Regions from separate parts of the Chryseobacterium paludis genome, predicted to be linked through region 3. Evidence: riboswitches for the same ligand, from Rfam matches in the RefSeq annotation. Region 3 holds a riboswitch; each other region holds the start of a gene.
The links. A riboswitch is a leader RNA that binds a small molecule or an ion and turns the genes downstream of it on or off. The one in region 3 is predicted to bind S-adenosylmethionine.

Region 1: another riboswitch for S-adenosylmethionine. It lies ahead of NG806_RS23005 (alpha/beta fold hydrolase); the one in region 3 lies ahead of NG806_RS17445 (SusC/RagA family TonB-linked outer membrane protein).
Region 2: another riboswitch for S-adenosylmethionine. It lies ahead of NG806_RS14350 (TonB-dependent receptor plug domain-containing protein); the one in region 3 lies ahead of NG806_RS17445 (SusC/RagA family TonB-linked outer membrane protein).

What each region holds. Positions count from the first base shown of each region.
Region 1 is NZ_CP099966.1:3,991,806-3,999,595, reverse strand. Features, by position in the region: gene NG806_RS23010 (ACT domain-containing protein) at 1-297, opposite strand, end outside; gene NG806_RS23005 (alpha/beta fold hydrolase) at 325-1,299, opposite strand; SAM riboswitch class I at 1,364-1,473, opposite strand; gene NG806_RS18175 (MGH1-like glycoside hydrolase domain-containing protein) at 1,659-4,265, shown strand; gene NG806_RS18170 (T9SS type A sorting domain-containing protein) at 4,502-6,178, shown strand; gene NG806_RS18165 (OsmC family protein) at 6,250-6,669, opposite strand; gene NG806_RS18160 (DUF58 domain-containing protein) at 6,752-7,790, opposite strand, start outside.
Region 2 is NZ_CP099966.1:3,180,597-3,188,386, forward strand. Features, by position in the region: gene NG806_RS14350 (TonB-dependent receptor plug domain-containing protein) at 1-1,862, opposite strand, end outside; SAM-I-IV-variant riboswitch at 2,165-2,264, opposite strand; gene NG806_RS14355 (TonB-dependent receptor domain-containing protein) at 2,465-4,687, shown strand; gene NG806_RS14360 (HesA/MoeB/ThiF family protein) at 4,847-5,557, opposite strand; gene thiH (2-iminoacetate synthase ThiH) at 5,569-6,687, opposite strand; gene NG806_RS14370 (thiazole synthase) at 6,701-7,474, opposite strand; gene NG806_RS14375 (thiamine phosphate synthase) at 7,471-7,790, opposite strand, start outside.
Region 3 is NZ_CP099966.1:3,846,046-3,853,835, forward strand. Features, by position in the region: gene pckA (phosphoenolpyruvate carboxykinase (ATP)) at 1-1,306, shown strand, start outside; gene NG806_RS17440 (type II 3-dehydroquinate dehydratase) at 1,383-1,787, opposite strand; SAM riboswitch class I at 2,031-2,127, shown strand; gene NG806_RS17445 (SusC/RagA family TonB-linked outer membrane protein) at 2,211-5,126, shown strand; gene NG806_RS17450 (RagB/SusD family nutrient uptake outer membrane protein) at 5,144-6,634, shown strand; gene NG806_RS17455 (DUF6660 family protein) at 7,075-7,398, shown strand; gene NG806_RS17460 (CusA/CzcA family heavy metal efflux RND transporter) at 7,539-7,790, shown strand, end outside.

The DNA.
Region 1 (7,790 bases), 150 kb from region 3:
AAAACCTAAGACAGAAACATTGTTAATACTGTAGATCTGAGAAACTTTCCCGGATTTTCTTTCTGATTCAAATTCATCAATGAGACAATTTACAGCCTTTTCAGAATCATCTTCGTGAACCAGAATTGATAATCCGTTTTCAATAGCCTGTTGTGAAATTACTCCAACACTAATCCGTGCTAAAGTAAGTGCTTTAAAAATTCTTCCATCAATACCGATTTCTCCCAGGAAATCTTCACCCTCAAATTTGATAATTGATCTATTTTTTAAAAATTTTATTTCGTTAGCATTTTTCATCTGTTCATTCTTTATTGTTTAGTGTTGCTACAGGAAATTTTGTGTTCGCTTAATTTCAGTCTGTAACAAGATGTTTTTAATGATATTATTTAATTGTTTATATTCCATTAGGAAGGCATCGTGCCCATGTATTGAGGTGATCTCGTGATAAGAAACATTCTCTTTTTTGCCTGTCAGTTTTTCAAAACACATCCGGATTTCTGAAGCAGGAAAGAATAGATCTGTATCAACGGAGATCAAGTCCATTCGTGCCTGAATTTTCTCCAACCTATTTTCTTCAGCGTTGATGTTCATAAGTAAATGATTCATTAGCTTGTAAGATTTCAAACTAAATCTTTCATTAAGAGCCTTTCCATGATAAACAAGCCAATCTTCTGATTCAAGCTTTTGTTTTTCTGTATTGTATTTATTTTGAAATCTGTCGTTTAAAGATTGTGGAGTCCTGTAACACAACATCGCATGAATTCTGGCTTTTTGTAATGGTTCATCATTTCCGTTCAATAAAAACTTCTGAACCAAACACTGAGCATGAAGCCAATCGTGTGTTTTAAAATCACAGGCAATAGGAATGAATATTTCAGCCAGTTGTGGATTTTTCACCAACATTTCCCAGCCTATTCCGCCTCCAAGAGAGCCTCCAATGATGGCGTACAAATTTTTAATATTTAAAAACTCAAGACCCTTTAAAAATATATTTGCAATATCTGAAGGTGTAAAGTCCTCATACTCATCAATTAAAAAATGATCATAACCGTTTCCTGGAATATTAAAACACAGAACGGTATAAGAATTAATATCAATAACTTCTCCTTCTCCCACTAACTGCTTCCACCAACCATTTTTCCCTGAAACATTTGAGTTTCCTGTTAAAGCGTGGTTAATTAAAATAATGGGTGCAGTAAACAATTCTTTCCCGAAGAGCTGATAACTCAACGGGATATGGTATTCCTTTCCGGAATAGGTTTGATACGAAAGATTAATATGTTTTAGTTCTGTTTTCAATTCTATTATATATTACTTATAACACAATTGAAAATGCCACGAGAAATGGCTGAAGAACTTCAGTAAGTTATCTGTCCAAAATAAATATTTGGTAGAACGTAGCACCTTCTTCGCTTGCACAAAGGGTTGCTAAGGTTTCATAGGGTCTAATCCCTCAACCTTTCTTGATAACATTTTCAATATTTGAATGATCGAGCTGCAAAGATAGTTCATTTTATTTTAAATTTTTACAAAAAAATATTTTTTTCTCAAAAACCCTCTAATTATAAGAGTTACAAGGATATGTTAAGAATTATTCAGATAGAAAAAATTGGAATTATTTTTCAAAAAAATTAACTTCGTAGTGAAAATGATGATTTATGACCGCAGAAAAACAAAGATTACAAGATATCAACTGGAAAAGTTGGGGCCCTTATGTAAGCAATAGACAATGGGGTAATGTTCGTGAAGATTATAGCCCTAATGGCAATGCCTGGAACTTTACAAACCACGACAAAGCTGAAAGTTATTCTTATCGATGGGGGGAAGAAGGAATTGCAGGAATATCCGACACCAAACAGCTTTTTTGCTTTGCTCTTTCGTTCTGGAACAAGAAAGATAAAATGGTAAAAGAACGTTTTTTTGGATTGAGCAACCCTCAGGGAAATCATGGGGAAGATATCAAAGAAATCTTTTACTACCTGGACAACACTCCTACACATAGCTATATGAAGATGGTATACAAGTATCCCATCAATGAATTTCCTTATGACCATCTGGTTTCTGAAAATGGAAAACGCAGCAAAAAAGAGGCTGAATATGAAATTATTGATACAGGAATTTTTGATAATAATGAATATTTTGACATTTTTATTGAATATTGCAAGGCAGAAACCAATGACATTCTGGTACGGGTTTCTATCCATAACAGAAGCCAACAGGATGCACCTATAATCGTAGCTCCAACCGCATGGTTCAGAAATAACTGGAAATGGGGTTACAATACTTATAAAGGCATGTTGAATGCTTCAAATGAAGGCTGTATTGATATCAATCACGACAGTGTTTCTATTAAAAAGTTTTATTCAAGAAATACAAATGCAAGAAGTGCCTTTTGTGATAATGAAACAAATACACGGAAATTATATGGAGTCCCATTTATTGAAAACACCTATTTCAAAGATGGAATAAATGATTATATCATTCATAAAAGTAATAGTATCAATCCTGAAAAAAGAGGATCAAAAGCTTCTTTTATCATCGATGAAATAATTGGCGGTGGCCAGTCAAAAACTTTTGATTTCAGATTATCACCCGAAGATACGGATGAGCCTTTTTACCAGTTTGAAGAAATCTTCAATACCCGAATTGCCGAAGCAAATGAATTTTATAATGAAGTTCAGCACGATGTAACCAATGAGGATGAAAGAAATGTTCAAAGGCAGGCTTTCGCAGGATTACTTTGGAACAAACAGTTTTACCACTACAACGTTGGAAAATGGCTAAAAGGAGACCCCAATTTTGATGCACCACGGGATTTCTATAACTACGTAAGAAATACAGAGTGGAATCATATGCATAATAAGGATATAATTTCCATGCCTGATAAATGGGAATACCCTTGGTATGCAACCTGGGATCTGGCCTTCCATTGCGTTCCTTATGCATTGATCGACGCACAATTTGCAAAAAACCAACTTCTTCTATTAACAAAGGAATGGTATATGCACCCCAACGGGCAGCTTCCTGCTTATGAATGGAACCTCAGTGATGTAAATCCACCTGTTCACGCATGGTCTTGTTTCAGGGTTTTTAAAATTGATGAAAAAACAAATGGCAAACCAGACTTGTTGTTCCTTGAAAAAGTTTTCCAGAAATTACTTCTGAATTTTACATGGTGGGTGAACCGTAAGGATAAAAATGGTAAGAATATTTTTGGTGGCGGTTTCTTGGGACTCGATAATATTGGTGCATTCGACCGAAATATGGAACTCAAAGATGGCGAACATCTGGAACAGGCAGACGGTACGAGCTGGATGGCAATGTATGCCTTGAATATGATGAGAATAGCTATGGAGCTGGCTCAATATTACCAGGTATATGAGGATATGGCCATTAAATTCTTTGAACATTATCTTTATATTGCAGAAGCTATGGAAAATATGGGTGATGGCAAGGAAGGATTATGGAATGAAGAGGATGGATTTTTCTATGATGTACTCCAATTAGGTGATGGTGAAAGTGTAACCCTTCGCTTGAGAAGTATTGTTGGGCTTATTCCACTATTCGCTGTAGAGATCATCGATCACGGGTTACTGGAAAAAATGCCTAACTTTAAAATAAGAATGGAATGGGTTCTTAAAAACAAACCAGAACTTACAAAATTAGTTTCTCATTGGGATGAAGAAGGCCACGGAAGAAAGCACTTAATGAGCATTTTACGCAAAAACAGATTATCAAAAGTTCTTACCAGAATGCTCGATGAAAAAGAGTTTTTAAGTTCCTATGGAATCAGGGCGATGTCAAAAGTATATGAAGAAAATCCTTTTATATTCTCCGTTCATGGTACTGAAAACGTTGTTTATTATACACCGGCAGAAAGTGACAGCAGGATGTTCGGAGGAAATAGTAACTGGAGAGGACCCATTTGGTTTCCGATTAATTTTCTAATCGTAGAAAGTCTTCAGCGATTTCATTTCTATTATGGGAATAGCTTAAAAGTGGAACTACCAACGGGAAGTGGAGACAAAAGAAACCTTGAAGAAGTGGCCCAGAATATCAGCAATAGACTTTGCTCGATATTTTTAAAAGATGAACAGGGCCAAAGGGCTTTTAATGGTGGAAATAATAAGTTTAATTATGATGAGCATTTTAAGGACTATATCACTTTTTATGAATATTTCCATGGTGACAATGGTCGTGGAGTTGGTGCATCACATCAAACAGGCTGGACCGCTACTGTAGCCAAACTTATGAAACCAAGATAAGATAAAACACCTAAAATACTTCTTTTCAAAAAGGAGTATTTTTTTTAGTTAGACACCAATCCCTGCCGTTCCTCTTTATTAAAAAGTTCTCTTATTCATGAGAACACATATGCTTACATTACATAAAAATACTTAGCCTTATATTTTAATGAAAATTTAATAATCAATTTGAAATTATGATGAATTATTAATAAAACAATCTTTATCTTAGCATAACAAACTTAAAAGTATTTTTTATGAAAGGAAAACTACTACCTGCTGCATGCCTGGTATTATCAAGCATGTTCATTCATCAGATTAATGCTCAGGAATATCAACCTATTCCCATCCAAAGTGGATATAATGCTGATGTTATCGCGAATGGAATTGGAAGTTCAACGACTTCTACTAACAATGATGTAGATGGTGTCAATTATGCCTTTGTTTCGAGAGACTTTCAATTAACTTCTACCAGCACACCATTGACGTATGGTTTACCTATTAGTGGAATGTTCAATTCTGCCGTCAGCTCTACCCCTGGATTAGGTTATCAATTAGCTTCTTACAGTGGCAATAATGTTTTAAGACTTGAAAATACAGCTGATTCAGGAACTCTTACCTTTTCGACACCTATCCCGGCAATAAACTTATATATGCTGGCAACAGGAGGCAGCGGAGCCTGTACCGTGGATGTAAGCGTTAACTTCGCCGACTCCTCAACACAGTCATTTACCGGAATCAATATTTCCGATTGGTATTACGCAGCAAATTTTGCCATTCAGGGGATAGGAAGAATTAACCTCAATAATGACAATTTGGAATCTGGTGGTGGAACAGAACCCCGATTGTATCAAATCCCTCTTGCTATTGATGCTGCTAATCAGTCTAAAAACATCCAAAGTGTAACTATCACAAAAACCGGTACTGGCGGAATTCCAAATATTTTTGCATTCTCCGCCGATGTATATAGTTCCTGCCCTTCACCTTCAAATATTACGTATACTTCTACAATGAATAGTGCAACTTTAAGCTGGACAGCGCCAGCAACAGCGCCATCTTCAGGTTACGATTACTATTACAGCAGCACACCAACGGCACCAACTGCAACTACAACTCCTACAGGAAGTGTTGCCGCTGGTACCACTACCGCAACCCTGAACTCATTAACCACAGGGGAGACTTACTATTTTTGGGTGAGATCAAATTGCGGTGGAACTAAAGGATTCTGGAAAATGAAAGAATTTACGGTAGGACAGATATCTTCTACTTATACAATCGGAGATATTAATACGATGTACAATATAAACCCAACAATAACAGCAACCACCAATTGCGCTGGAGCTGTAACCGTTAGTGTACCTACTGGTTATAAAATAAAATCTACCGCTGTTTCTTATACAATGTCTACTGTCGCAAACGGGTGGATGTCTGAGCAAAGAAGTTTACTAGTTTGTTTAAATAATAACACCTCCGAAACAGCAATAACAAGTGGTTCAGGTGGTAATTCAGGAACCTATTCTTATAACAGAACGGCACTGTCTTTAGCAAATGACCTTACCGGAGATGTCAATTTTGAACTTAGAGCCTGGAGAACTTATGGCAGTTCGGATTGTAATGCAGATTATAACAAGGTTGACAATAACACATTTACAGTTACAGTAACACTGGAACCTCTTATCCTGGCTGTAAATGAAGTAAATGCTAAAGCTAAAGAAAGACTAGCTTACCCTAACCCTTTCACTGATGTTCTCTTTCTTGAAAATTTTGCAGATATAAAACGTATTACCCTTACTGATCTTTCAGGAATTACCGTAACAACAATTGACAACCCTTCCTCAACGATACATTTAGGCGGAGTTAAATCAGGAGTTTATATCTTAACTGCAACCATGAAAGACGGTTCTTTTAAAAGTTCTAAAATAATTAAAAAATAAAACTAACAACCATCAATAATAAAAAAACCGGATTGACTATCCGGTTTTTTTATTTTGTCTTATATCTAGAATTAAATCTTTTCACCATTTACAAAAACTTCATAACCAATTTCTACATTAGGTTCTAAAGTTTTAGAAACTGAGCAGTATTTTTCAAATGATAATTGTGCTGCTTTTAATGCTTTACCAGGATCAACAGTACCCTCTAAAAAAAATTTAACTTTAATTGCCTTAAAAGGTTTTGCTTCTTCTATCTGAACTCTTTCACCTTCAACTTCAGCTTTAAAGCCAGTAATTTCCTGTCTTTGTTTTTTTAATATAGAAACGACATCTATTCCGCTACATCCCGCAACTGCCATTAAAACACTTTCCATTGGAGAAACTCCTTTTGCTCCTGGCTGAGAAGTATTGTCCAAAAGAATAGAATTCCCCTGAGAGTTGGTGCATTCAAATAAAAAATCGTCGTTTATTCTGTTTAATGTTATTTTCATTGTCGTATTTATATTTAAGATCATTAGAATTCGTCTGCAATTTAAAAGGCAGACAAATCGTAGAATATTTATATGTACAAAATTATAAAATTCCCCTCGCTTTTATCTCCAAATATTTATTGATAACGTCGATATTTAAATTTTCAGGAAGGGTATATACCGTGTAGATCCCATATTTGCGAAGTTCCTGGATAATCAGTTTCTTTTCAAATTCAAATTTCTCTGCAATAATCTCGTCATAGATGTCCTGCATACTTTCAGGATTCCTATGAATTAAAGTCTGAAGTTCTGAATTTTTAAAGAATACAACAACCAGCAAATGGTTCTTCGCAATACCACGAAGATATTTCAACTGCCTGTTTAATCCATCTAATGTTTCAAAATTAGTAAATAGCAAGATCAGACTTCTTTGATTGATCGAATATTTTACATCCTGATAAAGTCTGTTAAAATCACTTTCAAAAAAATTGGTTTTGATGTTATAAAGAGATTCAGAAATTTTCTTTAACTGACCTGATTTATTTTCAGCAGCTATTTTATTTTCAGTTTTTTTTGAGAAAGTCATCATTCCCGCCCGATCTCCTTTTTTCAAAATGATATGAGACAAAGCCATTGTTGCATTAATTGAATAATCTAAAAGACTCAATTCTTTAAAAGGCATTTTCATGGTTCTCCCAGTATCGATCAACATAAAAATACGCTGTGACTTTTCATCCTGAAATTGATTAACCATAAGACGATTGGTCTTTGAGGTTGCTTTCCAGTTAATCGTTCGAATATCATCACCCGGAACATAATCTTTAATCTGCTCAAATTCCATGGTATGCCCCAGCTTTCTGATCCTTTTAATACCACCCAACAAAAACTCACTCTGAAGCGCCATCAGCTCATATTTTCGGAGATGAATAAATGATGGGTAAGCAGCAAGGTTTGCATCCTTTTGAAATCTATATCTTTTTGAAACGAAGCCTATTGGTGAAGCCGCATAAACATTTAAGCTTCCAAAATTATACTCCCCCCTTTCTTTAGGTTCTAAAGTATACTGAAAATAGGTATTTCTTCCTGAAGCAATTTCTTTACGGATCAAAAAATCCCTTTTTTGAAACTGAAACGGAATTTCA
Region 2 (7,790 bases), 670 kb from region 3:
GATGTTGAACTATAATAAATCTGAGCCAATGATGGTGCTCTAAAACCTGTAGATACAGCGCCTCTCCAATTGAAATTATCAACCAATCTTACATTGGTCGCAAATTTATAATTGAATGTTGATCCAAAATCTGAATAATTCTCATATCGTAATGCTCCTTCTACCAACCACCAATCAGTTGGCTCCAGTTCAACATCCAAATATCCCGCAACACTATTTCTATTACCAGAAACTGCATTATCAGGGCTGAAACCCGGAAATACCTGTGAACCGGCAGGTCTGGTATTTCCAAAAAAATCGGTTACCAACTCATTTTTAGGAGTATTGACTGTTACTACATTTCCAAAAATATCATAAGAAGCATAAGAGTTTTCTTTACCCGCATTCACTTTATAATTTTCGTAACGGTACTCTCCTCCAAAAGCTATGTTTAGCCCATGTAGTACATCATATTTTTTTGAGAAATCAAGATTAAGTGTGTTCTGTAAAAACTCTAAACCTCCGGCATCAAAACTTCTTGGAGAGTTACTAACCAGGGAAGAATTAAAAGTATTTACTACTCCGAAATTGAATATGTTTTTACCAAAAGTATTGCTTAGGTCTACATTCCAGCCATTCCATTTTCCTTTAATTCCAGCTGCATAAGAATAGTCATTAATGGTTGCTTCAATCTGTGGTAAATATCCGTTAGGGGTAATAAAATTGATATTCCTTTCCGTATTTGGTAAACGGAAAAAACCACCCGCATTTCCTAACCTGTAGCTATAACCACCAAAAGAATAAACTTTCCAGTCATCATTAATAGGAACTTCTGAATTATAGTACACCTGTGCCGACTGCAGTTTCGATTGTCCAGCTCTGATACTGAAATCTTTTCGTTCTAATCCTCTGTAAGCAAGTTCATCATTAGTAACGTCTCCACCCAGTAATCCCTGTAATGTTGAAATACTATTTGCATTTGAAATTTGCGACTGTAAATCAGATGAAAAGTAATTTACTTTTGTTGCATATTGCTTGATCGCATTGATAATCTGTTGGTTATTAGGTGTATTACCAATATTTTTATACAATCCATCAATGTCCACTCCATCTTGTGCTGCTCTATAGTTAATGGCATTATAGGCATTGTAAATATCACCATTTCTCACCCCTGCTCTTGAATAAGGATCCCGATATTGCGTTGATGTGGTAATATTAAAAAAACCTTGTTTCCCCAATTTAAAACCATAATTAAGATCTAAGGAAATGGTTTCTCCATCCAAGCCTCCCGAAAAATTATTGGTAACAGGTGAAGCATATCCACCCAAAAATAGTTGACCAGAAAAACCTAATCTCTTTTTAAGACCTAAATTGACAACTCCGGCAATCGCATCGGAACCATATTGTGCAGAAGCACCGTCTCTTAATACTTCGATTTTATCCAATGCAAAAGCAGGAATAGCATTAAGGTCTGTTCCTACAGAACCTCTTCCAGGTGTAAGGGTAACGTTAATCAGTGAAGATTGGTGTCTTCTTTTTCCATTAAATAAGACTAAAACCTGATCCGGTCCTAACCCTCTTAGTTGTGCCGGATCGACAAAATCGGTTCCATCATTCACAGTATGTGATGTAGAAGAAAAAGAAGGGACTATATAGTTTAAGGCCTGACTTATATTATTAACCGGACTTTGTTTCAATATTTTTGAAATATTAATAACATCTACCGGAACGGGTGTATCTGTTAGTGATCTACCAGATCCTCTGGATCCAAGTAGAACCACCTCGTCTATTTTCTTAGATTTTATAGTATCTGATTGTGCGTAGTAAAATGTCGAAATAAGGGTGGCTGAAGTGATGATACTTCTGTGTTTAAAATTGCGCATGTGTTTTATCTTTTTTGTATTAATGATTGTCTGCTTAAAGCTTTTAAGCAATAGAAATTCCTAACCCTGCAAGTACAAGGCTAAAAAAGGAAATGATAAACGGTTTTATTAGTTAATAGAAACTAAAGGAAGCTAAGAACAGCAACACATACACATCGAATAATGATATGCATATTGATAGAAATAATGAAGCTTCGCTTCAGTATTCAAAAGACAAAAAGTCAAATTTGTTGTGGTGTCATTTCCCGTGTTCTTAAACATTGATTTATACTTTAAAACAAAAATTATAAGATGGGAAGAATAGAGTAAACATTTTTTCCGAAACTGAGTCGGCTTATCTATTTCAGCACCTTGCTTGTTTTGCAGGTTGCTATCCCATCTATGAGATTCTTGATAATTATGGGGCAAAGATATAACTATTTTGCAAATAAAAAAATAATTCACGGAAAAATTACATTAATCGCAAAATCAATCCAAGTCCTTAGAGTCTATAATTTAATGTATTCTTGGCACATTTAGGGAAATATCATATGATACAAGAAAAGAATCTTGTAACAAAATTTACTTTTACGCGTCTAACCAAGTAGTAGTAAAAAAACATTATGAAAAAAATTATACTCGTTTTATCTTTTCTAGGTATTACAGTTATACATGCACAGGAAAAGACCAATAATCAGGTAAAGGAAAAGCAAATTGAAGAGGTTGTAATGACCAAAACTAAAAAAGCCGTTGAACAGAAAGCAGACCGAACAATTTTCGATTTCTCTGAGCAACCTCAGCTTAATAACGGGAATGTATTAGAAGGAATCAAAAAACTTCCAGGGCTTGTTTCAACAGATATTGCAGGAATGATGTATCAGGGAAAAATACTTGATGTCTATCTTAATGGGCGTCCCTTGAATATTACGTCCAATGAACTTAATTCTTTTCTGGAAGGAATGCCAGCTAATTCGGTAGACAGGATTGAAGTCATTACACAACCTGGAGCTGAATTTCCAGCAACTTCAGGGGGTGCAATCATGAATATCATTACGAATAAAAACGCTAATAAGTACCTAACAGCAACCTATTCAGGAAACTATTCTTTTAGCAATTATGGTAAATTCAGAAATAGAACCACTAATTCTTTAAATTTAAATGCCAGAAATAAATATTTCGGATGGCAATTGAATTTTGGTCAGAATTATCGTGAAAGTATGCTAAACTCGAATCAAAATGACTTATTACTAAGTAATACGGATAGGGTTGGTCGTGGCTATTTTGCAAAGTCAGGATTAACCTTCGATCTTGGTCAGGATAGATTGCTATTAAACTATGATATCTATCACAACAAAAACAGCAATTATACTGATAGTAATGGCTTTGCTGATCTCCCTTACATTCCTATAAAAGACAGTATAAGAGAAGGTTATTTTCATGCATTTGATGCTGCTTACACGAACAACTTAAGACAAGAAGCTGTTGTTACCTATCAGAAACGCTTTAGCGATAAATCCCAAAAATTAGATTTTCAATTTGGATATACTAAATCTACCAGTAAGTTTGATCAGAATAATATTTTTAGAGACATCAATTATATTAATCCTGATAAAACTATCCCAAGGTTTTCAGACGGAGTACTGCTAAACAATGAATCTGATATGAGAATAGCCAATTTCAAAGTGGACTATTCTCAGCCAATTAAAATTCTTGATGGTGGAAAGGTAAGTTTTGGAGGATTATATGAAAAACAAAACTTCGATACACAAAGCAGAGGTCTGACCAATCTGGATTACCAGAGACAGACAGCATCTACTTACTTAGAGTTTCAGGCAAAATTGAAAAAATTCGATTTTACGTTAGGATCACGTGCTGAGAACTATGACATTTCCGGAATAACGAGAGTCATTGATAGCAAAGGGGCAGTTGTTCAGAAAGACTTACTTCCTTTTAATAAGTTTAAATTGTTTCCAAACGCCAGTGTACAATATAGCCTGATGAATCAGGTTTCTATTTCGGCTAACTACAATAAGAAGATAAGCTTACCAAGTATTTCTGCGCTTAACCCAAACAACACAACATTCCAAGGGCCAAACACTCAGGTTACAGGTAACCCTAATCTACAGCCAACAATTTTTGATAACTATGAAGTAAAGCTTTCTGCTTTTGATTATGCATTTATTGGATATAGTGTAAGTTCAGCAAAGAATCAGGTGGCTCAGATTATCAGAAAAGATGGTAAGAATCTCTTCAACGAACAGGTGAATATCTCCAGTATGAGGATTCATAATTTCAATATAGGCCTTCCTGTACCATTTATGATTTTCAGTAAGCCTATGAGTGAGATCATGAAGTTTGATTTTAACCCTGATAAGATTAACTTTATGTATATCTACGCCGGATACCAAAAACATGAAATTGATAATTTAAACAATAGAGGATTTTGGATTTTCAATGTGATGACTCAGTTAATTTTACCTAAGCAAATAAAGCTGACGGCTAATTATAGTTATCTGACTCCAAAAGCAGGCTATTTCTACTTTACTGCAGAGAAACCATTCAGCAACACGGTTGATATTACCTTAACTAAAAAGTTTTTGGATAATCGCCTTACAGTCTCTGTTTTTGCCAATGATATCTTCAATGGGCAGGTAATGCAGGTACGTTCTAATCCACCAAATGGCGAAGCTGTTACGCTAAGAACGAAATATGATACAAGAAACTTCGGGATCTCTATTAATTATAAAATTCCAACTAAGAATAAATTAGCTAAGGAAGACCCTAATATCTTAAACAGTACTAAAAAAGAGGACAACGGCGGAGTAATGCAACAGGACAATAAATAAAACTTCGTGAAATTGCAAAATCGTTGATTTGTTAATTTGTACACTCGTGCTCAATGTTGTCTGTCATTTCAACAAAGGAGAAATCTATACTAAGTATTAAAATAAAAAAGGAGGCAGTAAGAATATTCTTACTGCCTCTCTTATTTAAAACAATATAATTTAAAAATTAATGGTTTGAAATCGCCATTCTAAAGTATCGATAAGAGTTAGTTGATTTAGATTTAAAGGTAAATCTGTTATTATTTTTAAAGTCAGATGCGCCATCATACTTCCCACAATTCCGGGTAATGAACCCAGGACACCAAGGCTGTCACAATCATTAAGGTCTTCATCAAAAGGAGGTTCAGGAAAAAGATCTCTTAAATTTTTGCTCTCTTTATAATTAAATATTGCAACCTGGCCAGAAAACCCAAGTATACTTCCATATACCAAAGATTTTTCTAATGTTACACAGGTATCATTAATTAAATATCGAGTGGCAAAGTTATCTGATCCATCTACTACAAGATCATATTCAGAAATTATTTTTTCAATATTGGATTGATCTATTTTCTCTTCAATAGGAATGACATTTACATGATGATTGAGACTCTCAACAAACTCGACTGCGCTTTTTACCTTTGACGTTCCTACACTGTTTTCACTATAAATAATCTGTCGGTTTAGATTATGTAATTCTACGACATCAAAATCTGCGATTCCCAATGTTCCAACCCCTGCAGCAGCCAAATACTGAATAACCGGACTTCCAAGTCCTCCAGCACCAACAACAAGTACTTTTGCATTGATTATTTTTCGCTGGCCTGCAACACCTATTTCATTAATAAATATTTGCCGGCTATATCTTGAAAACATCTCTTCACTATTCATGATCATCTTTTTTAAAAACCACTGTATACGGAGTCCCAATCTTTCATTACCGGATCATATCCCGCTCCTTTAATCATATTCTTAATCACGTGCATACTTCTTTCATCACTGGTTTCAAATTGTTCCAGAGACTGTTTATCGACCGCATAACCACCTGGATTTGTTTTTGAACCGGCACTCATTGCTGTAGCACCTAATGAGACAATATGATTTCTAAAACTCTCATTCTCCCTGGTAGAAATAGATATTTCAATATCTTCATTCCAAATCCTATATGCACAGATAAGCTGTAACAGATCTTTATCCTCCATGATAAAATTGGGTTCTATGATTCCTTCTGCGGGTCTTAGTCTTGGAAAAGACACTGAGAGTTTACTTTTCCAATATTGTTTTTGCAGATAGTCAATGTGCATTGCATTAAACAAACTATCTACCCGCCAGTCTTCCAATCCAAGTAAAACTCCTAAGCCCATCTTATGAATTCCAGCTCTTCCAATTCTGTCAGGGGTATCCAAACGAAAATGAAAATTAGATTTTTTTCCTTTGGGATGGTATTGTTTATAAACTTCCTGATGATAAGTTTCCTGATATACCAAGACAGAATGAACCCCTTCCTTATGTAATAATCTATACTCCTCTTCTGATAGCGGCTGTACTTCAATTGAAATATTAGCAAAATGAGTCTTTAATAAACGGACTGCATTAATAAAATAGGAAATACCTACTGTCTTATTTGCCTCACCACTTACGAGTAACACATGATTTACCCCCATTGTTTTTAAGACCATCGCTTCCATCATAAGCTCAGTATCATTGAGCGTTTTTCTTTTCAGCTTATTATCTAAGCTAAAACCGCAATAGGTGCAAATGTTCTGACATTCATTACTAAGATATAAAGGAGCATACAGCTGTATAACTTTCCCAAATCTTTTCTGAGTAATAGCCCGCGTCATAGCAGCCATTATTTCCAGTTTTGGGGCAGCAGCTTTTGAAATCAGATTGAGAAAATCATCTAATGTTTTTTGTTTTTTATGCAAACTGTATTCTACGTCGGATAATGTGACGTTTTCCAATCTTTGTTTAACATCGTCCCATTCATAGCAGCTAAAAACTTCTTCAAAATTATTCATTAGATGATCTTTATTATTCAAATAAAAATGAAGTCAGTGGACTCGATGCCTCGGCATGAGAACTTATTGATCCAAGTCCTGCTTCATAAGCTCTTCTTCCGGCAATTACCCCTTCTCTAAATGCCAGTGCCATATTGATGGGATCTCTGGCAACCGCAATTGCTGTATTTACTAAAACGGCATCTGCTCCAATTTCCATAGCCTTTGCAGCATCAGATGGAGCGCCTATTCCGGCATCAACCACCACCGGAACCTTACTTTGGCTGATGATAATTTCTAAAAAATCCATCGTTCTAAGTCCTTTATTAGTTCCAATCGGAGCCCCCAGAGGCATCACCACAGCTGTTCCCACATCTTCAAGACGTTTACACAAAACAGGATCAGCGTGAATATAAGGCATTACAATAAAACCAAGTTTGGCAAGTTCTTCTGTCGCATATAATGTTTCAATAGGGTCAGGTAATAAATACTTGGGATCAGGATGTATCTCCAATTTTACCCAGTTCGTTTCGAGTGCTTCTCTTGCCAATTGCGCCGCTAAAACAGCTTCTTTAGCAGTTCGTGCTCCTGAAGTATTGGGTAAAAGATGAGTATTTGCAGGCTTTAAAGCGTTGAGAAGATCATCTTCCTGTGAATGGGCATCAATTCTTTTTAAAGCCATTGTCACCATATTACTTTCTGATGCAATGATAGATTGTGTCATTTCCGCCAGGTTTCCGAATTTACCTGTTCCAAGGAAAAGCCTTGATGTAAAATTTCTGTCTGCTATTGTTAGTATTTGATTCATTTGAAAGATTTTATAATGTCATTTGCAATGGATGGCTGATTTGTAATTTGTCCGGAAACTGCCACTCCATATATTCCGATCTGTTGTAATAATTCTATATCATCCAGTCTTACCCCTCCAATTGCGAATATTTTAGGTAGATCAAAAGATCTTTCTTCTAAATATTGAATCAGATGCTGATATCCCTCAAAACCAAGTATTGGACTGAGTTTCTCTTTTGTGGAAGTAAACCTTAATGGTCCCAAACCAATATAATTACATGGTTCTGACATTCTTTGAAGGACATCTTCCAATGTGTTTGCTGTTCCTCCAATTA
Region 3 (7,790 bases):
CCAACTTTCTTCTTCTAAGAAAATTTATGTTGTAGATGCTTTTTGTGGAACAAATGCTGATACAAGACTTAAAGTAAGATTCATTGTAGAAGTTGCATGGCAGGCGCATTTCGTTACTAATATGTTCATCCGTCCATCTCATTTTGAGCTGGAAAACTTTGGAGAGCCGGATTTCACTGTAGTGAATGGGTCTAAAACAACTAATCCAAACTGGGAGGCTCAGGGATTAAATTCTGAGAACTTTGTAATGTTCAACCTTACTGAAAAACTTCAGATCATTGGTGGAACATGGTATGGAGGAGAAATGAAAAAAGGAATGTTTGCTATGATGAATTATTATCTTCCTTTGAAAGGTATGGCATCAATGCACTGTTCTGCAAATGTAGGTGAAGAAGGAGATGTTGCCTTATTCTTTGGTCTTTCCGGAACAGGAAAAACGACTTTATCTGCAGATCCTAAAAGATATCTGATTGGTGATGACGAACACGGTTGGGATAATAATGGAGTATTCAATTACGAAGGTGGTTGCTATGCTAAAGTAATTGATTTATCAGAAGAAAAAGAACCGGATATTTTCAGAGCGATTAAGAGAGATGCACTTTTAGAAAATGTTGTTGTTCATAATGGGGTTTCTGATTATACAGATGGTTCAATCACGGAAAATACAAGAGTTTCTTACCCGATTTATCATATCAACAAGATTGTTTTGCCTTCTAAGGCCGGACATGCAAAAAAGATAGTTTATCTTTCTGCTGATGCGTTCGGAGTATTACCTCCGGTTTCTATATTGGATGAAAACCAAGCTCAGTATCACTTCCTGTGTGGATACACTTCTAAATTAGCTGGAACTGAAAGAGGAATTACTTCTCCAGAACCATCGTTCTCACCTGCATTTGGTGAGGCATTCTTAACATTACACCCAACAATGTATTCTAAAACACTGATTGGTAAAATGAAAGAACACGGTGCAAAAGCTTATTTGGTAAATACAGGTTGGAATGGTACTGGTAAAAGAATTTCTTTAAAAGATACAAGAGCCATTATTGATGCGATCATTGATGGGTCTATCGAAAATGCTCCTAAGACGAGAATTCCAATTATGAATTTAGAGATTCCTACTTCTTTACCAAATGTTACGGAAGGTATTCTAGATCCTAGAAATACATATAATGATGCAACTGAATGGGAAGAAAAAGCAAAAGATCTAGCTTCAAGATACATTAAAAACTTCGAACAGTATTGTAATACTGAAGAGGGGAAAAAGCTTATTGCTTCAGGTCCGCAATTACAGGAACAAACAATTTAAGACAAACCATCTTAATATAAAATTAAAGCCTCATCATTGATGAGGCTTTTTTATTTTTTTCTTTTGTGACCAAAAATTAAAAGCTCAACAGCGCTAATCTGTAACCTTGTAAGCCAAAGCCTGATAATACTGCATCAGTATATGCAGCAGTCACAGACTTCTGACGAAACTCTTCTCTTTTATAAATGTTGCTGATATGGACTTCAATTTTAGGCTTTTGAATGTTTTTTAAACAATCAGCTATAGCATAAGAATAGTGGGTAAAAGCTCCCGGATTTATTACTAAAGCATCAAAATTATCTTCCTGAAGTCTGTTGATCAGTTCACCTTCAATGTTAGATTGATAATAATTCAGCTCTTGGGTAGGAAATTCCGATCGTAATTTATCTAAATATTCCGCCATTGAAATTGTTCCGTAAATTTCCGGTTCTCTCGTTCCTAGCAAATTAAGATTTGGACCGTTTACAATTAAAATTTTCATACTATAAAATTAAAAAGTTTTTTTGATTAGCATTTATATTTCTGTCTTTTATTTCAATTAGGTGGATTACATTATTTTTAATGATATTTCTCATGTTTGAAAAATTAACATTTTTTCTAAAGGTCTATTGATAGGCAGTTTATGTAAAAATTTAGTTAATTTTTGAGAAATTTTAATAAAAAATTTAATAGTCTACTTGTTTTATAGACTAATTGTTTTTAGATTTGCAACCATATTTCGATCGGCTTATAAAGAAAGATGGAGGGAACTGACCCTGTGAAATCTTAACAACCTGCATAATGCAAGGTGTTACATTCAGCCTTTTAAGGGAAAATAAGCATTAGGTTAATCAAATTTATTGATGCCCTTTGCTGTCTTTTCCGCAAAGGGTTATTTTTTAATATTTCATAAATAAAATTGATTATGGTTAGTAAAAATTTATTTAAGGCTAAAATTTGGATTCCACCAAGTGCTTTGTTTTTCTTAGGAATTATGAGTGTGAATGGTCAGGAAACAAAGCCTAAAAAAGATACACTTCGGGAAAAAGATATTGATGAAGTTGTCGTAGTTGCTTACGGTAAAGCAAAAAAAACAAGTTATACAGGTTCTGTAGCAACAATCTCAAGTGAAAAGATTAATAACAGACCAGTTACTAATATTACCAAGGCACTGGAAGGGCAAGTGGCAGGACTGCAGGCAGTAAGTTCCTCCGGACAACCTGGAGCCACAGCAACGATACGTATCAGAGGGATCGGATCTATCAGTGCTTCGAGCAATCCTTTATTTGTTGTAGATGGAATTCCTTTTGATGGAAACATTAATTCTATCAGTCCAAATGATATTGAGTCTATCAGTGTTTTGAAAGATGCTACAGCGAGTTCTTTATATGGATCACGAGGGGCAAATGGTGTTATAATAGTAACAACAAAATCCGGAAAAAAAGGCGAGCCTCGAATCAACTTTAATATGAGCCAGGGTTTTTCCAGCAGAGCAGTAAAAGATTATGAGCAGGTAAATACAGATCAGTATTTTCAATTGTATTGGGAAGCTTTGAGGAATGGATATCAATCAACTCAGATATCTTCACAACAGGCAGCACAGATGGCTACAAACAATTTGGTGAACGAATTGGGAATTAATCCTTATGGACCAAATTATGCTCAGCCAGTAGGAACCGATGGAAAGCTTTTACCTGGAGCTAAGGCTTTATGGAATGATGACTGGCGGGATATTCTTCAGAGAGTAGCTTCAAGAAATCAAGTCGATCTTGATTTCAGCGGTGGAAATGAGAAAGGGAATTACTTTTTTTCATTAGGGTATTTGGATGATAAAGGAATTGCCATTGGTTCTGGTTTTAAAAAATACAGCACCAGATTAAAAATTAATAATGAAGTCAAAAAATGGTTAACTATTGGTGCTAATTTAAGTTATACCAATAGTCTTCAGGAGGCTCCACCTTCTTCAGATTCAAGAACAGATAATATCATTAATGCAGCAAGAGTAATTCCTTCTTTTTATCCATATTATGAAAGAAATCCGGATGGAAGTTACAGACTGGATGCCAATGGAAACAATATCTATGACTTTGGAAAATACAGACCAACAAGTGCTTTACAGAATCAAAATGCTGCTGCAACTTTACCTTTAGATAAAAACGAAAACAGAGAAGATAACTTTTCAGGAAAAGGATTTTTAGACTTTACTTTTTTACCAGAGTTAAAATTTAAATCAAGCTTCTCAGTTGACCTGGTCAATTATAATGGACATTATTATTCTAATCCATTGTTGGGCGAGGGGAGTGAAATAGGTGGTTCTGTAACGAAAACAAATTCGAGAACCCTATCTTATACAACCAGTAATATTTTGACCTATGATAAAAAATTCAACCAGCACCATTTCAATATTCTGGCAGGGCAGGAATTTTATCATTATGAATATCAAACAATATCTGGAAACAGAAGTCAGTTTTCTCTGCCTTATTATTATGAGCCGGATGCAGCTGCCCTGTTGGGAGGATTCAGTGGGAATAGTGATAAATTAGGTCTATTGAGTTTTTTAGGTAAAGCAGAATATGATTTTAAAAACACTTACTTTATTTCAGGGTCTGTAAGAGCGGATGGTTCTTCAAGATTTTCACCTGAAAATAGATGGGGGACTTTCTGGTCTGTGGGAGGTTCATGGAAAGCCTCAAATGAAAATTTTATTAAGAATTTGAATTTCTTTAATCAGCTTACTCTTCGTGCAAGTTACGGAGGTCAGGGAAATGATAAATTAAGTACATATTACGCTTATCAGAGTTTATATGCATTTTACAATAATCTTGGTGAAGGAGGAACTGTAGCAAGCAGACTTCCAACTCCGAATTTAAAATGGGAGACAAATCTCAATTTAAATGTAGGATTAGAGTTTGCAATACTTAACAATAGAGTTAAAGGGAATGTAGAATATTTCCAACGCCAGAGTAAGGATCTTTTATTTGACAGACCATTAGCTCCTTCTCTTGGTTTTACCGGGTATTCTGCCAATATTGGTGAATTGAAAAATACAGGGTTTGAATTCTCATTATTTACTACACCTGTTAAAACAGATGATTTCCAGTGGGACGTTGATCTTAATTTAACCACTCTGAAAAATAAAATCACAAAACTTCCAAAAGGATCTATTGTTACAGGAACCAAATTATTACAGGTTGGAGGTTCAGTCTATGATTTCTTTATTCCTGAATGGGTGGGTGTTGATCCAGGCAATGGGTCTCCTTTATGGAAATACATCTACCAGGATGCGAATGGAAATACAGTGGAAGGGACAACTTCAGAGTATGCAAAAGCTACAAAAACCTTACAAGGGTCTTCTTTACCTAAGTTTTCCGGTGGATTGACCACAAGCATAACCTATAAAAACTTTGATTTTTCAGGATTGGTAACATTCAGTGTTGGAGGTAAGATCCTTGATACGGATTACACGATGCTAATGTCTAATGGAAGCAGTGCAGGAAGAGCCTGGAGTGCTGAAATGATCAACAGGTGGACGCCGGAAAATCCAAATACTGATGTACCGGCTTTAAGTACGAAAACAAACAACTGGACATCTGCATCTTCAAGGTTCCTGTATTCGGGTACCTATGCCAGAGTGAAAAATGTAAGCATTGGATACACACTGCCTTCAGACTATTTTGGGAAGTTAGGTTTAAAGAAATTTAGAATTTATCTTCAGGCTGAAAATCTACTTACTTTTTATAAGCATAAAGGAATGGATCCGGAGCAGACGCTCGATGGAACGACCTATTATAGGTACCCTGCAATGAGAACAATAACTTTTGGCCTTCAGGCAACCCTTTAAAAATTAAAATTAAAGCAATGAAAAAAATAAAATATATAGCCTTTATAATTGCAGCGCTGTCTTTTTCCAGTTGTGCAAATGATCTGGAAACAGCACCTACTAACCAGGCAAATGAAGCAGAAGTTTTTAAAACTGCTGAAAGTGCAGAAACGGTTATTAATGGAGCTTGGGCAAAATTTAATGATGATGGAACTACCTATGCTAATATTGGTTATTCCACTGTGCTGAGAACAAGTGATGCTATGGGAAGTGATGTTGCGGTTCTCACAAATAAATATGGATTTGCATCCCCGTATGCATTTACCGATCTGGTAAACAATACTGGAAGTCGCTCGCAATTTATCTGGAGTATGTTATATTCCACGATCAATAATATGAATAATGTGATAGCAAGAATTGATGGAGTAGAAGGGAGTCAGTCCAAAAAAGATCAGGTTAAGGGGCAGGCAAAAGCTTTACGTGCTTTTTGTTATTTGAATTTAGCTAGTTTTTATCAGTTCAGTTATTTAAAAGATAAAAATGCTTTGGTAGCGCCTATTTATACTGAACCTACTACAACGAATTCGGTAGGAAAGAAAAGAGCCACCCTTGAGGAAATCTATACTTTAATTAAAAATGACCTTTCAGAAGCCAGTAATTTGTTGCAGAATTATACCAGAAATAATAAGGATAAAATTGACAGGTCTGTTGTAAACGGACTGTTGGCAAGAACTTATCTGAATACTGGAGAATGGGCTAAAGCGGTTACTGCTGCACAAATAGCAAAAGCAGGATTTCCATTAATGGCCGCTGAAAAATATAAAGATGGATTTAATGATATTACCAATGCGGAGTGGATTTGGGGACATGGCCAGACGCAGGAACAATCAGGTGAAAGTTATGCCTTTCATTATCTGGATGTTTCTTCTTCAGGAAGTTATTATTACAGTTTCATGGCCGATCCTTATTTTAAAGATCTGTTTGATACCAATGACATCAGATATCAGTTGTTCCAATGGGATGGACTTCCGGGAAGGGAAGGACTTTTAAGATATGCTAAATTTAAATTTAAAGCCAATCTTATTGCAGACATTGTCTTCATGAGAGCTGCTGAGATGTATTTAATTGAAGCAGAAGCAGAAGCCAGAAATGGAAATGTGACCAATGCGGTGACTATTTTAAACCAATTAAAATCTGCCCGACATGCCAATGTGTATACTGGACCTTTAGCACAGAATGATGTGATTAAAGAAGTCCTGATTGAAAGAAGAAAAGAATTATTTGGGGAAGGGTTCTCTTTGTCTGATATTATCAGAACTCAAGGTACGGTAGCAAGAAAACCATACACTGATGCGAGTGGACAACCGATTAAAGTGCAGATAACAACTCCGGATGGTACAGTGAAAACAGTGAATGGGAGAGGACACTCTATATTTGCTTTCCCTGATCAATCTGTATTTGCTCCCAACAGTAGATATTACTTGTTTACGATTCCGCAGAAGGAACTGGAGAATAATCCAAATTTGTAGTGATTATTTTTGATGAAAAATGATATAAATAAACCCCTTGTATTTGCAAGTGGGTTTATTTACTTGAAAATTCGATATTTTCTTTTACTTGCTTTATATCTATAATAGATTAATAAATCTAATATTACCATGAATTGATTAAGCTTTTTACTTTTATCATGCTCTATTATTTCATTGGCAAGGAAATAATCATAAGTAATTTTTAATAGTCTTTTATTGGTTCTCATCTCTATTATTTTTGGAGGTGAAATAGAATTCTACTTCTCTACTATTTTTGAATGATTATCAATAGTATGGTTAAAAAGACTGAAGAATAATATAGTTTTTTATAAATGATTAGTTAAATTTTAAATATAGTTCTTTGCGGGCTATCGCCTAAAATAAATATACAATATCGGGATTTAATTTTTTTTTAATAAAAAAAATATACCTTTGTCACAATGAACTTGTTAAGATGGATTTTAGCATTCTATTTTATGGCATTATCTCTAATGCCATGTGAAGATGTGCATAAACAACCCAATTCATCTACAACTAATGCATCACTAAGTATCGGGCAGCCCCATACAAAAGACAAAGGCGATATCTGTTCTCCTTTATGTGTCTGCAACTGCTGTCAGATTACGGTGACAGCTTTCAAAACAGAACCCCTACTAAGTGTTCCAAAACAGGTTCAGACTTATTTTTCAAAAAAGATTCTTTTTCAAAAGAATGATTTTGCCTATCAGGTTTACGAGAATATCTGGCAACCCCCTAAAATTTAATTTTATTGACTTTTAGAAAGTAATGCTTTCTAACCTACGTGAAACTTTGCAATTACATTGCAAGGATCTTCATGATACTTTTGCACATGACATTTTAAAATGCCATCGTGCGTATATTTTCAATAAAATAAATCTTATTTGTGTTAGATAAAATCATAAAATTCAGCATCAATAACAAGTTTATCATAGGTATTATGACCTTGTTATTGATTATTTGGGGAGTTTGGAGTGCTACCAGATTACCTATAGATGCCGTACCTGATATTACCAATAATCAGGTGCAGATTATTACTGTATGCCCTACCCTGGCCGGCCAGGAGGTAGAGCAGTTGGTTACTTTTCCTATCGAACAGAGTATTGCCAATGTTCCTGGGATTGAGGATACAAGGAGT